DNA from 3 places in the Pseudomonas sp. LBUM1656 genome. Region 2 is predicted to be linked to each of the others. Evidence: predicted binding sites of a transcription regulator. Region 2 holds the regulator's gene; each other region holds the start of a gene.
What was found. The regulator FliA, encoded in region 2, starts transcription of late flagellar genes. The targets are predictions, from matches to a motif close to CTAAAGTTTNNNNNNNNNNNGCCGNTAA.

Region 1 (4,164 bases), 1.2 Mb from region 2:
ACTGCGCGGTTTTGCCAAAGGCTTGCACGGTAATTTCCGAAAAGGGTCCGCCGCCCTGATCCGCAACAACTACCATGATCACCCGACCATTATTGACCAGTGAGCGCAGCAGCAAGTGTTCACCGCGAAACTGCGCACGCAGGCTGGCGGGTAACAAGGCCGTAAACTGGGCGTTGTTGGCCGGGGTCAATCGAACTTGGGCCTGTTGCGAGAGCAGCCGTTGCAGCACGGTGCTCTGACTGACGACCACGTTCAGGCCCGCCGCTTCTTTCTCTAGCCCGGCCGTTTGATGCGCACGCAGATTGGCGTGGGTGCGGTCGGCCATCAAAATCATCACCCGACGCATGCCGCACGCGACGAGGGCGTCTCGGGCAGAGGTGGTCAGGTGCATCGCATTGGTGAAGCGGCTCGGCTCGACCAGCAGCTCGGCGCATTGTTTACGCCACGCCGTCAGGTCTTCGGTGGTCGGCGCCGGTGCCGGCAATAAACCGGCGTGAATGCGGTTTACGCCCGCTGGCCAGATCAGCGAGACGGCAGGGTGCCAGAGGTCCGGCATTGCATGCTGGCGCGCACTGTTGGCGGCCTGTTGATGCAATTGCTGCTGCACGTCGCTCATCGGCATTTGCAGGTAAAGGCTGGTCAGGTACTGCCAGCGCTCACTGTGCGGACTGTCCCAGGCCTGTTGCGCCGACAGTGCCAGCCCGTTGGCCAGCAACACGGTATTGGCCGGCTGGTTGAGCCAGCGCCGCAGGGTCGGATCGTCATCGAGACGGTTTTGCTGGCGCAGGGGATGCTCGCTGTCCCGGGCAATGCGCAGGACTTTGACCAGTTCGCGCTGCTCGTTGAGCAGCAACCGATAACCTTGTTGCACCCAGATCGGCAGGCGCCAGATGTCCACCAGTGCCTGGCAGATGTCCAGCAGGCGAACGCCGAACAGGTCCTTTTCGACTTTGCGCGCTGACTGGCCCTTATGAATGACCCGCAGTTCCCACTCTTCAAGCAACTGCGGATGAGTCAACGCCATCGGCCACAGCGGCGAGAGAAACAGCAGGCTGCCCCAGTGGATGTCCTGCCACAGGCGCGCCAGGCGACCGGCGAAAAAACCGTTGGCCTGTTGAGTCGCATGCTGGCTGATCAGCTGCAACTGACGCAGCGCCACGGGTATCTGTGATTGAGGTTCGGCAGGCAATCGGGCGAGCAATTCTTCGGTGCGTTTCAACCCGAGTCGATTGATCGCCACCTCAAGGTTCTCAGCAGGCTCGGTCATGCTGCCGTGGGTGTGGCGGTTGGCTTCGCGAATCACACTCAAGGCCAGGGCCGGGCTGTCCTGCAACAGTTCGGCGATGTCGCGAAGCGAGCTGCGGTTATCGGCGAGGGCCTTGCAGACGCGGTCGTGACTGTCTTGCGGAACCGGCAGGCGCACGCCATCGAGAAGCTTTACCCAGCCTTCAAGCGTGGTCGGTTTCGGGGTTGGGATGTTCGTTTCGTTAGCCATGGTTGGACGTGATCATCGTCTGCATTACCTATGCCCCCAGAGGGCTAAATTAGCTTTTCGCTTGAACTGGCTATAGTCTGGCGCAGTTTTGCCGATAAGTAGAAGAAGAGATTTTTTAACTTCCGAATATGACCTTGAACCCGACTCAGTAAGTGCTCTCCTACCTATGGCTAAATTAATCGGCATCATCGTCGTATTCGCGAGCGTGCTCGGCGGATACGTGCTTTCCCACGGCAAGATTGCCGCCCTGATCCAGCCTTTCGAGGTGTTGATTATCGGGGGCGCGGCCCTCGGTGCATTCCTGCAGGCCAACCCGGGTCACATGTTCAAACACGTTCTCAAGAAATCCTTGGGAATGTTCAGCTCGCGCTTCAACCACACGTTCTATCTGGAAGTGCTGGGCCTGATCTACGAGATCCTCAACAAGAGCCGCCGCGAAGGCATGATGGCGATCGAAGGCGACATCGAAGATGCCGCCGCGAGCCCGATTTTCGCCAAGTACCCGGCCGTCCTGAAAGATGACCGCATGACCGCGTACATCTGCGATTACCTGCGCATCATGTCCTCCGGCAACATGGCTCCCCACGAGCTCGAAGGCCTGTTCGACATGGAGCTGACTAGCCTCAAGGAAGATTTGGATCATCCTTCTCATGCGGTGAACGGCATCGCCGACGCCATGCCCGGTTTCGGTATCGTCGCGGCCGTGTTGGGTATCGTGGTGACCATGGCCTCCCTGGGTGAAAGCGATCAGAAAATGATCGGCGTACACGTGGGTGCGGCACTGGTGGGTACTTTCTTCGGTATTCTCGCCGCCTACGGTTTCTTTGGCCCGCTGGCCCATGCCCTGGCCCACGAAGCCAAGGAAGAACTGAACGTCTACGAAGCCATCAAGGCATCGCTGGTGGCTTCGGCTTCCGGTATGCCGCCATCGCTGGCGGTGGAGTTCGGCCGCAAGGTTCTGTACCCGGCGCACCGTCCTAGCTTCGCTGAGCTGGAACAAGCGGTTCGCGGTCGCTAAGTCATGGAAAATAACCAGCCGATAATCATCAAGCGCGTAAAAAAATACGCGGGCGGGCATCACGGGGGCTCCTGGAAAATCGCCTTCGCTGACTTCGCGACGGCGATGATGGCGTTCTTCCTGGTGCTGTGGCTGCTGTCCACCGCCACGCCGGAACAGAAGATTGCCATCGCCGGTTACTTCAAGGACCCGGTCGGCTTTTCCGAAAGCGGCACGCCGTACATCATCGATCTGGGCGGTTCCCCGACCCTGGCGCCCGAGAACACCCTCAACCCCGAGGTGAAGTCTCAGCCGCAGCCGGACCGCGTCACCGTCGACACCGAACAGGTCGAAGGCATGGCCGAGCAGGTCGAGAAGGAACGCCTGGAACTGTTGCTGCAAGAGTTGCAGAACAAGGTCGATGAAAATCCGCAGTTGCAGAAATTCAAGGACCAGATCCTGTTCGAGATCACTCAGGACGGCCTGCGCATCCAGATCATGGACGCGGAAAACCGGCCGATGTTCGACTCAGGCTCAGCGCGTCTGAAACCGTATTTCGAAGACATCCTGCTGGCCATGGCCGACACCATCAAAGCGGTGCCGAACAAGATCAGCATCAGCGGCCACACCGATGCCAAGCCGTACTCGGGCACCGGTGATTTCGGCAACTGGGAACTCTCGGCCAACCGTGCCAATGCCGCTCGCCGTGCGCTGGTCGCCGGCAGCTATCCGGATCAGCAAGTGGCGCGGGTGGTCGGTTATGCCTCGTCGGCGCTGTTCGATCGCGATAACCCGTTCAACCCGGTCAACCGCCGGATCGACATCGTGGTGCTGACCAAGAAAGCCCAGCGCGCCATCGAAGGTTCGCAAGGTGCTGAACCGGCGCCTGCTCCAGCGCAAGGTCAGGGCGGTCCGGGCGAAGTGCCGACCGCGCCGGTCGATCCGAACGCCTTGCCGGCGGATAAACAACCGCTGCCGGCCCATGAGCTACGCGAGCGACTGAATATCTTCGAAGACCCGGCACCGAAACCGGCGGAACCGCCGAAGCAGTGACCCACAAAAAAGCCGCGAGATGATCGCGGCTTTTTTGTGCCTGTCAGAAGCCGCGACGGATGCGGTTTTTGAGCTGGTCGTGAAATAGGTCGGCGTCGCTCTTGTAGGTGCCGCCAACGGATTCGCTGAAGGACTCCATTCCTATTGAGCGTTTGGACATGGACTCTTTGCGGTAGGCATCGATGAAAAAGCTGAGGTCGACATCGTTGCTCAGTTTCGGCCATTTATCGAGGTACAGCGGCAGCGCGCTGGCCCCGATCTTGTAGGAGCAGATCCTGCGATCACTGATGGTCGCTTCACCGATTTCGAACGGCACCCACCAGGACATGGCAGTCTCCTGCGAGACCACCGCCAACAAGTGCGTGCATTCGGTAATGTTGCGGGTGATGACGGTCGTAATGTCGTCGGTTTGCTGGGATTCGGTGTCCAGCACATCGAGATAGGTTTTGATGTTCGCCTGTTTCAGGCGTGCATTGATGACCATTGCCTGGGCGCGGTCGGTGTGCCGGTAGCTGATAAACACTGGCATCAGAAATGTCCCTTGATCGCGAGTTCGCGGTAATAGGCGCCGAGGGCGGTGAGGCGGCAACCGGTGGAGTTCAAGGCGGCGTAGTACATG
Region 2 (4,164 bases):
ATCCGGGCCAATCGCTGGTCCAGGCGCTGGATCCATTGTTGCGCAAACGCGTGGTGCTGATTGATACCGCGGGCCTTCAGGCCAGCGATCCGGCCCTGCGCATGCAGCTCGAAAGCCTGGCTGGACGTGGCATCAAGTCAAAAAATTATCTGGTTCTGGCAACCACCAGCCAGAAACAGGTTCTAACGGCCGCTTATCACAGTTACAAGCGCTGCGGGCTCGCTGGCTGCATCCTGACTAAACTGGATGAAACGGCAAGTCTGGGTGAGGTGTTGAGCCTGGCCATCAGTCATGAATTGCCGGTGGCGTACCTGACCGATGGCCCGCGTATTCCGGATGATCTGCATCTGCCGCGTCGTCATCAGTTGGTCAGTCGCGCCGTAAGCGTGCAAATGCAAGAAGAACCCAGCGAAGAAGCCATGGCTGACATGTTCGCTGATATTTACCACAGCCCGACCAAGCAGGTTGGCTGAGGTACTAATGAACCGTTTTTGTACCTACATCGATGGTCTGCCATGCATTGTTCAGTTGATGAACGCGCAGCCAGTAATGTGGCCTCCGTCTATGCAAGACAAGGTAAAGAAATAACATGGGCAGCATGCATCCCGTACAGGTGATCGCGGTGACCGGCGGCAAAGGTGGCGTCGGGAAGACTAACGTGTCAGTGAACTTGTCCCTGGCTCTAGCTGAGCTCGGCCGGCGCGTCATGCTGCTGGACGCCGATCTGGGGCTGGCGAACGTCGACGTCCTGCTGGGGCTGACACCCAAACGTACCCTGGCCGACGTGATCGAAGGCCGCTGTGAGCTGCGCGACGTTCTGTTGCAAGGCCCTGGCGGTATTCGCATCGTCCCGGCCGCGTCCGGCACGCAGAGCATGGTTCATCTGAGCCCGGCCCAACACGCCGGCCTGATTCAGGCCTTCAGCGATATCGGCGACAACCTCGACGTCTTGGTGATCGACACCGCTGCGGGTATTGGTGACTCGGTAGTCAGTTTTGTTCGCGCCGCGCAAGAAGTCTTGCTGGTGGTCTGCGACGAGCCGACTTCGATCACTGATGCCTACGCGCTGATCAAACTGCTGAACCGCGATTACGGCATGAACCGCTTCCGCGTCCTGGCCAACATGGCCCAGAGCCCGCAGGAAGGTCGCAACCTGTTCGCCAAGTTGACCAAGGTCACGGACCGCTTCCTCGACGTCGCCCTACAATACGTCGGCGCGGTGCCTTACGACGAAAGCGTGCGCAAGGCCGTGCAGAAGCAGCGTGCCGTCTACGAAGCCTTCCCGCGTTCCAAGTGCGCCCTGGCGTTCAAGGCGATCGCGCAGAAGGTCGACACCTGGCCGTTGCCTGCCAACCCGCGTGGGCACCTGGAGTTTTTCGTCGAGCGCCTCGTGCAACAGACCGCAGGACCCGTCCTATGACAGCCAGTGGCTACAACCTCTACAAGAAGTCGGCACGTGACGCGCAGTACGAGCTGATCGAGCGTTACGCGCCACTGGTCAAACGCATTGCTTACCACTTGCTGGCCCGTCTGCCGGCCAGTGTCCAGGTTGAAGACCTGATCCAGGCCGGGATGATCGGCCTGCTTGAAGTGTCGACCAAATACGACGCCAGCAAAGGCGCGAGTTTCGAGACGTACGCGGGCATTCGAATCCGCGGCGCGATGCTCGATGAAGTACGCAAGGGGGACTGGGCGCCACGTTCGGTCCACCGCAATACCCGCATGGTCAGCGACGCAATTCGCTCGATTGAAGCTAAAACCGGTCGTGACGCTAAAGATCATGAGGTTGCGGCCGAACTCCAATTGAGTCTCGACGATTATTACGGGATTTTGAACGACACCCTGGGCAGCCGGTTATTCAGTTTCGACGATCTGTTGCAGGACGGCGAACACGAAGGGCTGCATGAGGATGGCGCGAGTGCACATCTGGAGCCGTCACGCGATCTGGAAGATGAACGCTTCCAGGCAGCGCTGGCGGACGCGATTGCCAATTTGCCGGAGCGTGAGCGACTGGTGTTGGCGCTGTACTACGACGAAGAGCTGAACCTCAAGGAAATCGGTGAGGTCCTGGGGGTCAGCGAATCGCGGGTCAGCCAGTTACATAGCCAGTGCGCGGCCCGTTTGCGGGGGCGTTTGGGGGAGTGGCGAGCGCGCTGAAGGCAGTGTGGGGACACTGCGAACGAGGCCGGTGGAGTGTTGAACTGCACCGGTCGCGATCTGTTGTGCTCCAGACAGTCATCGAGTGCATTGCCGGATTGATTGAAATGGCGCGTCCAGGTGCTGGGCGCGTTTAAGACTGCTTGGAGGTCGAATTGGACAAGAACATGAAAATCCTCATCGTTGATGACTTCTCAACGATGCGGCGGATCATAAAAAACCTGTTGCGTGACCTTGGGTTCACCAACACGGTCGAGGCCGACGATGGCACTACCGCCATTCCGGTTCTCAACAGCGGGAGCATCGACTTTCTGGTAACGGACTGGAACATGCCTGGCATGACCGGTATCGATCTGCTGCGTCACGTGCGCGCCGATGAAAAGCTCAAGCACCTGCCGGTGCTGATGGTGACTGCAGAAGCCAAGCGCGAGCAGATTATCGAAGCGGCCCAGGCCGGTGTTAACGGCTATGTGGTCAAACCCTTCACGGCCCAGGCGTTGAAAGAAAAAATCGAGAAGATTTTCGAACGCATCGGTTGATCCACTGCGCCACGGGGGAGCTATGGAGCATAAAGAATCTTCACTGGGCGATTTTGAATCGACCCTGAAAAAACACGCGGTCGAACTGGTCGAAAGCCTTGAAAAAGGCAGGTTCGGCGACGCGGTGCAACTGATCCATGAGCTCAATCAGACCCGTGACCGCGGCCTGTATCAGGAAGTGGGCAAGCTCACTCGCGAGCTGCATAGCGCGATCGTCAATTTCCAGATTGACCCGAACATGCCGCAAGCCGAGGAAGTGTCACAGATCACGGACGCCACCGAGCGCCTGGGGTATGTGGTCAAGCTGACCGAGGCCGCCGCCAACCGCACCATGGACCTGGTGGAGAACGCCACGCCGCTGGTCAACAGCCTGAGCGAAGAAGCCCAGGCGTTGAGCACGGATTGGGGGCGGTTCATGCGTCGCGAAGTCGGGGCTGAAGAGTTCCGCGAGCTGGCCCGGCGGGTCGACGGTTTCCTGACACGCAGCAGCGAAGACAATCGCACGGTGTCGAGCAACCTCAACGACATTCTGCTGGCCCAGGATTACCAGGACCTCACCGGTCAGGTGATCAAGCGCGTGACCCAGTTGGTCACCGAAGTTGAAAGCAACCTGCTCAAGCTCGTGCTCATGGCCAGTCAGGTAGACCGCTTTGCGGGTATCGAACATGACCGTGATGCGATGCTCGCTGAAAAAGATCCGCAAAAACATCTCTCTCAGGGTGAAGGTCCGCAGATTCATGCCGATAAAAGAGAAGACGTTGTGTCCGGTCAGGACGATGTGGACGATTTGCTATCCAGCCTAGGGTTTTAGAATTTTAGGTTTTTTAGGTTTTTAGACCTGTAGGAGCACCCCCTTAATGAGCTTCGGCGCCGATGAAGAGATCCTTCAGGATTTCCTGGTTGAGGCCGGCGAGATTCTAGAGCAACTGTCCGAACAGCTGGTCGAGCTGGAAAGCCGACCGGATGATGCGGATTTGCTCAATGCAATTTTTCGCGGTTTTCACACTGTAAAAGGGGGCGCCGGCTTCCTCCAGCTCAACGAGCTGGTGGAGTGCTGTCACATCGCCGAGAACGTGTTCGACATCCTGCGCAAGGGTGAACGTCGCGTCGACTCGGAACTGATGGACGTGGTTCTCGAAGCGCTGGACGCGGTGAACAGCATGTTCACCGAAGTGCGCGAACGCAGCCCGATCACGGCTGCCACGCCTGAATTGCTCGCGGCACTGGCCCGTCTGGCCGAGCCGCAAACGACGGATGAAACCGCACCGGTTGCCGAAGTGGTCGAAGCACCGGCCGCTGAAGAATCGGGCGACATCACCGATAACGAATTCGAACAACTGCTGGACTCGCTGAACGCCGTCAAGGCTCAAGCCGAGGCGCCGGCCGTTGCTCCAGTGGCTGGCGCCGATTCCGCGGCCAGCGACGAAATCACCGATGCCGAGTTCGAGTCGTTGCTCGATCAATTGCA
Region 3 (4,164 bases), 1.4 Mb from region 2:
CTCGCTTGCACGAGCAGATCTGGAATGAAAGCCACCCCGAGTGGCTGGCCGCCTGGCGCAAATCGGTGAAAGCCGATCCCCATGCGCCGCTGCTGCCGCTCAGACCGCTGAGTGCGCAGCCTCAGTTGGCATAACAAAAAACCCCGCGAAAGCGGGGTTTTTTTGTGCTGATGATCATTCCCACGCTCCGCGTGGGAATGCAGCCCGGGACGCTCCGCGTCCCACGAGCGGACGCAGAGCGTCCATTGAGGCATTCCCGCGCAGGAGCGTGGGAACGATCAAAAAGTGCTGGGCGTGATGAAAACCCTGGCCGTGGAAGGCATGACGCATGGTCTGCGTCACCCACGAAATGTGCTTTGCGCGGGAAGTGGCGGATCGGGTGCTGTTCTTCGATCACGGCAAATTGCTGGAAGATGCCTCGCCGTCCGAGTTCTTCGATACGCCGAAGGATCCGCGGGCGCAGGCGTTTTTGCGTCAGGTCCTCAACAGTAGCGCCTTGGGGGCCGCTAATCGCTAGCAGGCTAGCTCCCACAGTGGATTTGTGGTGTTCACACCAAACCCTGTGGGAGCCAGCCTGCTGGCGATGGCATCAACTCGGTTCCAAGCGGACCCAGGCATTCGCATCACCTCAAACCTTGAACCTGCCAACCAACATCTGCAGATGCGTCCCCAACCGCGCCAGCTCAACGCTGGAGGCCGCGGTCTCTTCACTGGCTGCCGAGGTCTGCTCGGACACATCGCGCACGTTCAGCACGCTACGGTTGATCTCCTCGGCCACCGCGGTTTGCTGCTCGGCCGCCGCAGCAATCTGCTGGTTCATCGACTGAATCGCCGACACGGTGCGGGTGATGCTTTCCAGCGAGCTGCCGGCGCGGCGGGTCAGTTCGACGCTGCTGTCGGTCAGACTGCGGCTGTTGTCCATGATGGTTGCCACCTGCTGGGTGCCGGTTTGCAGGCCGACGATCAGCTCTTCGATTTCCTCGGTGGACTTCTGGGTGCGCTGGGCCAGGCTGCGGACTTCATCGGCGACCACCGCGAAACCACGTCCGGCCTCACCGGCACGGGCGGCTTCAATCGCAGCGTTGAGCGCCAACAGGTTGGTTTGCTGGGCGACGGATTTGATCACGTCGAGCACGCTGCCGATTTTGTCGCTCTCGCGTTTCAGATCGCCCATGGCCGCCGTGGAGTTGCCGACTTCAAGGGCCAGGCGCTCGATCTGGGCGATGGCTTCGCCGACCACTTTGTCGCCTTCGCGGGCCTGTTGGTCGGCGGCGACGGCAGCTTCGGAGGCTTCTTCGGCGTTACGCGCGACTTCCTGCACGGTGGCGGTCATTTCGTTCATCGCGGTGGCCACCTGGTCGGTCTCGACCTTCTGGCTGTTGACCCCGGCGCTGGTCTGCTCGGTGACGGCCGACAGTTCTTCGGCGGCGCTGGCAATTTGCGTGACGCCATCGCTGATGCCACCGATCAGCTCGCGCAGGCCCAGAGTCATGCTCTGCATGGCGCGCTGGAGTTGTCCCAATTCGTCGCGACGCTCGGAAACCAGGTTTTGCGTCAGGTCGCCGGCCGCCACACGCTCGGCGACTTTGAGGGTCTGGTTCAACGGGATCACGATCTGGCGAGTGATCGCCCATGCCGCCAGCAAGCCAAACGCCAAGGCCAGAACGGTGGCCATCAGCAGCAGGTTCTTGGCGTGCGCGGCGTCGGTGTCGCGGACGACAGTTTGTGACACGGTGAGTTTTTTGCTGACATTGAGCAGGATCTCGCCTTGCTCGGCCATGCGCTTGAGGGCTGCGGCGCTGGCAACTTGAGAATCACGGAACTGACTGACAGCGGCGCGGTAGGCTTTGAGTGAATCGGTGGCCTGTTGCAGGTTGGCGATGTGCTGTTCCGGCAGTTTGGACGGCAGGCTTTCCAGGTTCTTCAGGGCGTTGTCGATGGCGTCCAGCGCAGGCTGTTCGGCCTCGGTCTTGCCGCTGTAGGTGTAGCCGCGAACCTGGAAGCGGGCTTGCTGGATCAGCTTGCTCAAGTCGATCACGCTGTTGAAGTCGGCGACACTCTCGCCTTGCAGCATGGATTTTTCGACCTCGGCGACGCGGGCCACTGCGTTATCGGCGGTCGCGCCCAGTTTGCTGCGAGCGTCTTCGCGGGTGGCACCGGCTTGGGTCATCGCGATGAAGGCTTGCTTGTACTGGCTGACAGCGGCCAGTTGCTGGTCAATCATCGCCACGTCGGAAGGTTGTTCGATCAATTTCCGGGCGGTTTGCAAACCGGCATCGAGTTGGCTCAGCAGGTCGTTCACGGCGGCCGGGCCTTGTTCGCCGCGGCGCATGTCGTAGTCCATGCGGGCCAGGCGCAGGTCTTTGGTCAGGTCATTGAGGCTGGCGATAAACCCGAGCTTGTCGCCACGGCTCATCACACCCGTCAGGCCGGTCCAGCCGGTGAAGGTGATCAGCAACGTGAGCAGCAGCACCAGACCGAAGCCGATCCCCAGTTTGCGATTGACGCTTACATTTCCCAGACTCTCGGCTAGCCAACGGTACATGCTGCTACTCCCTCGGACCACTCATTGGTTTTATGGGAACTGTATCGGCAGGCGGGCGGGAATCTGTAGGCGTACACCGTGGTTGGGACGACAAACTCCCCTGTGGGAGCGGGCTTGCAGCGGTGACCGGAGGTTAGAACAGCCGGGCGAGCAGCGCGGTGACGGCGGTTTCGACGCGCAGGATGCGCTCGCCGAGTTGCACCGGTTGCAGGCCAGACTTGGCCAGCAGGTCGATTTCGTAAGGGATCCAGCCGCCCTCGGGGCCGATGGCCAGGGTTACCGGTTCGTCCAGACCTCGGGGGCAGGGCGGGTAGTTGCCGGGGTGGCCGACCAGGCCGAGGGTGCCTTCGGTTATGGCCGGCAGGCGATCTTCGACGAAGGGCTTGAAGCGTTTCTCGATGACAATTTCCGGCAGCACACTGTCCCGGGCCTGTTCCAGGCCGAGGATCAATTGCTCACGAATTGCCTCGGGCTCCAGAAACGGCGTTTGCCAGAAGCTCTTCTCGACGCGATAGCTGTTCACCAGGATGATTCGTGGCACACCCATGGCCGCCACGGTCTGAAACACCCTGCGCAGCATTTTCGGCCGTGGCAGGGCCAATACCAGTGTCAGCGGCAGCTTGGCCGGTGGCGGCTGGTCGAGGGTGACGCGCAGTTCGGCTTCATCGGCGTCCAGACGCAGCACTTCGGCCGAGCCCATCAGCCCGCCGATACGCCCGACGCGCATGCTGTCACCCACCTCGCAACGATGAACTTCCTGCATGTGCGTCAACCGGCGATCACGCAGGATCACCCGGTCGGCCGCAATGAAATCGGCATCGATGAGGAGCAGCAGGTTCACGGCTGGGTCGCTGGCGGCTGGTCGTTGTGATCGTCAACCGGCTGGTCGTCGGGATGCTCGCCGCGCTTGCTGATCAGGCCGCCGAACAGGATGCCGATTTCAAACAGCAACCACATCGGTACGGCCAACAGCGTCTGCGAGAAGATGTCCGGCGGCGTCAGGATCATGCCGACCACGAAGCAGCCGATGATCACGTACGGGCGGATTTTCTTCAGGTAAGCGACGTTGACCACGCCGATCCACACCAGCAACACCACGGCCACCGGGATCTCGAACGCCACGCCGAAGGCGAAGAACAGCGTCATGACGAAGTCGAGGTAACTGCTGATGTCCGTCATCATTTCCACACCGGCCGGGGTGGCGGCGGCGAAGAATTTGAAGATCAGCGGGAACACCAGGTAATAGGCGAACGCCATGCCGGCGTAGAACAGCATGATGCTCGATACCAGCAACGGCACGGCGACGCGCTTCTCATGCTTGTACAGGCCCGGCGCGATGAAGCCCCAGATCTGATGCAGGATCACCGGGATCGCCAGGAACAGCGAGACCATCATGGTCAGCTTCAGCGGCGTCAGGAACGGCGACGACACGTCGGTGGCGATCATCGTCGCGCCCACTGGCAGGTACTGGCGCAGCGGCGTCGAAACGAAGGTGTAGATCTGCTGGGTGAAGGCGAACAGCCCGGCGAAGATGATGAAGATCGCCGCTACGCAACGCAGCAAGCGGGTACGCAACTCGGTGAGGTGCGAAACCAGCGGCATGTGCTGGTCGTTTTCAG

Region 1: motA (flagellar motor stator protein MotA) is a predicted target of FliA. The motif match lies at 1,566-1,593, and genes of this name have one in related genera.
Region 3: ACA072_RS01875 (methyl-accepting chemotaxis protein) is a predicted target of FliA. The motif match lies at 2,587-2,614, and genes of this name have one in related genera.

Annotation. Positions count from the first base shown of each region.
Region 1 is NZ_CP166800.1:572,297-576,460, forward strand. Features, by position in the region: gene ACA072_RS02540 (HDOD domain-containing protein) at 1-1,495, opposite strand, end outside; gene motA (flagellar motor stator protein MotA) at 1,662-2,513, shown strand; gene motB (flagellar motor protein MotB) at 2,517-3,545, shown strand; gene ACA072_RS02555 (toll/interleukin-1 receptor domain-containing protein) at 3,589-4,074, opposite strand; gene ACA072_RS02560 (caspase family protein) at 4,074-4,164, opposite strand, start outside.
Region 2 is NZ_CP166800.1:1,787,862-1,792,025, forward strand. Features, by position in the region: gene flhF (flagellar biosynthesis GTPase FlhF) at 1-473, shown strand, start outside; gene fleN (flagellar synthesis regulator FleN) at 590-1,420, shown strand; gene fliA (RNA polymerase sigma factor FliA) at 1,417-2,157, shown strand; gene ACA072_RS07930 (chemotaxis response regulator CheY) at 2,325-2,696, shown strand; gene ACA072_RS07935 (protein phosphatase CheZ) at 2,719-3,507, shown strand; gene ACA072_RS07940 (chemotaxis protein CheA) at 3,554-4,164, shown strand, end outside.
Region 3 is NZ_CP166800.1:405,811-409,974, forward strand. Features, by position in the region: gene mdoH (glucans biosynthesis glucosyltransferase MdoH) at 1-134, shown strand, start outside; partial or broken gene ACA072_RS01870 (amino acid ABC transporter ATP-binding protein) at 283-517, shown strand; gene ACA072_RS01875 (methyl-accepting chemotaxis protein) at 629-2,545, opposite strand; gene ACA072_RS01880 (16S rRNA (uracil(1498)-N(3))-methyltransferase) at 2,679-3,386, opposite strand; gene tatC (twin-arginine translocase subunit TatC) at 3,383-4,164, opposite strand, start outside.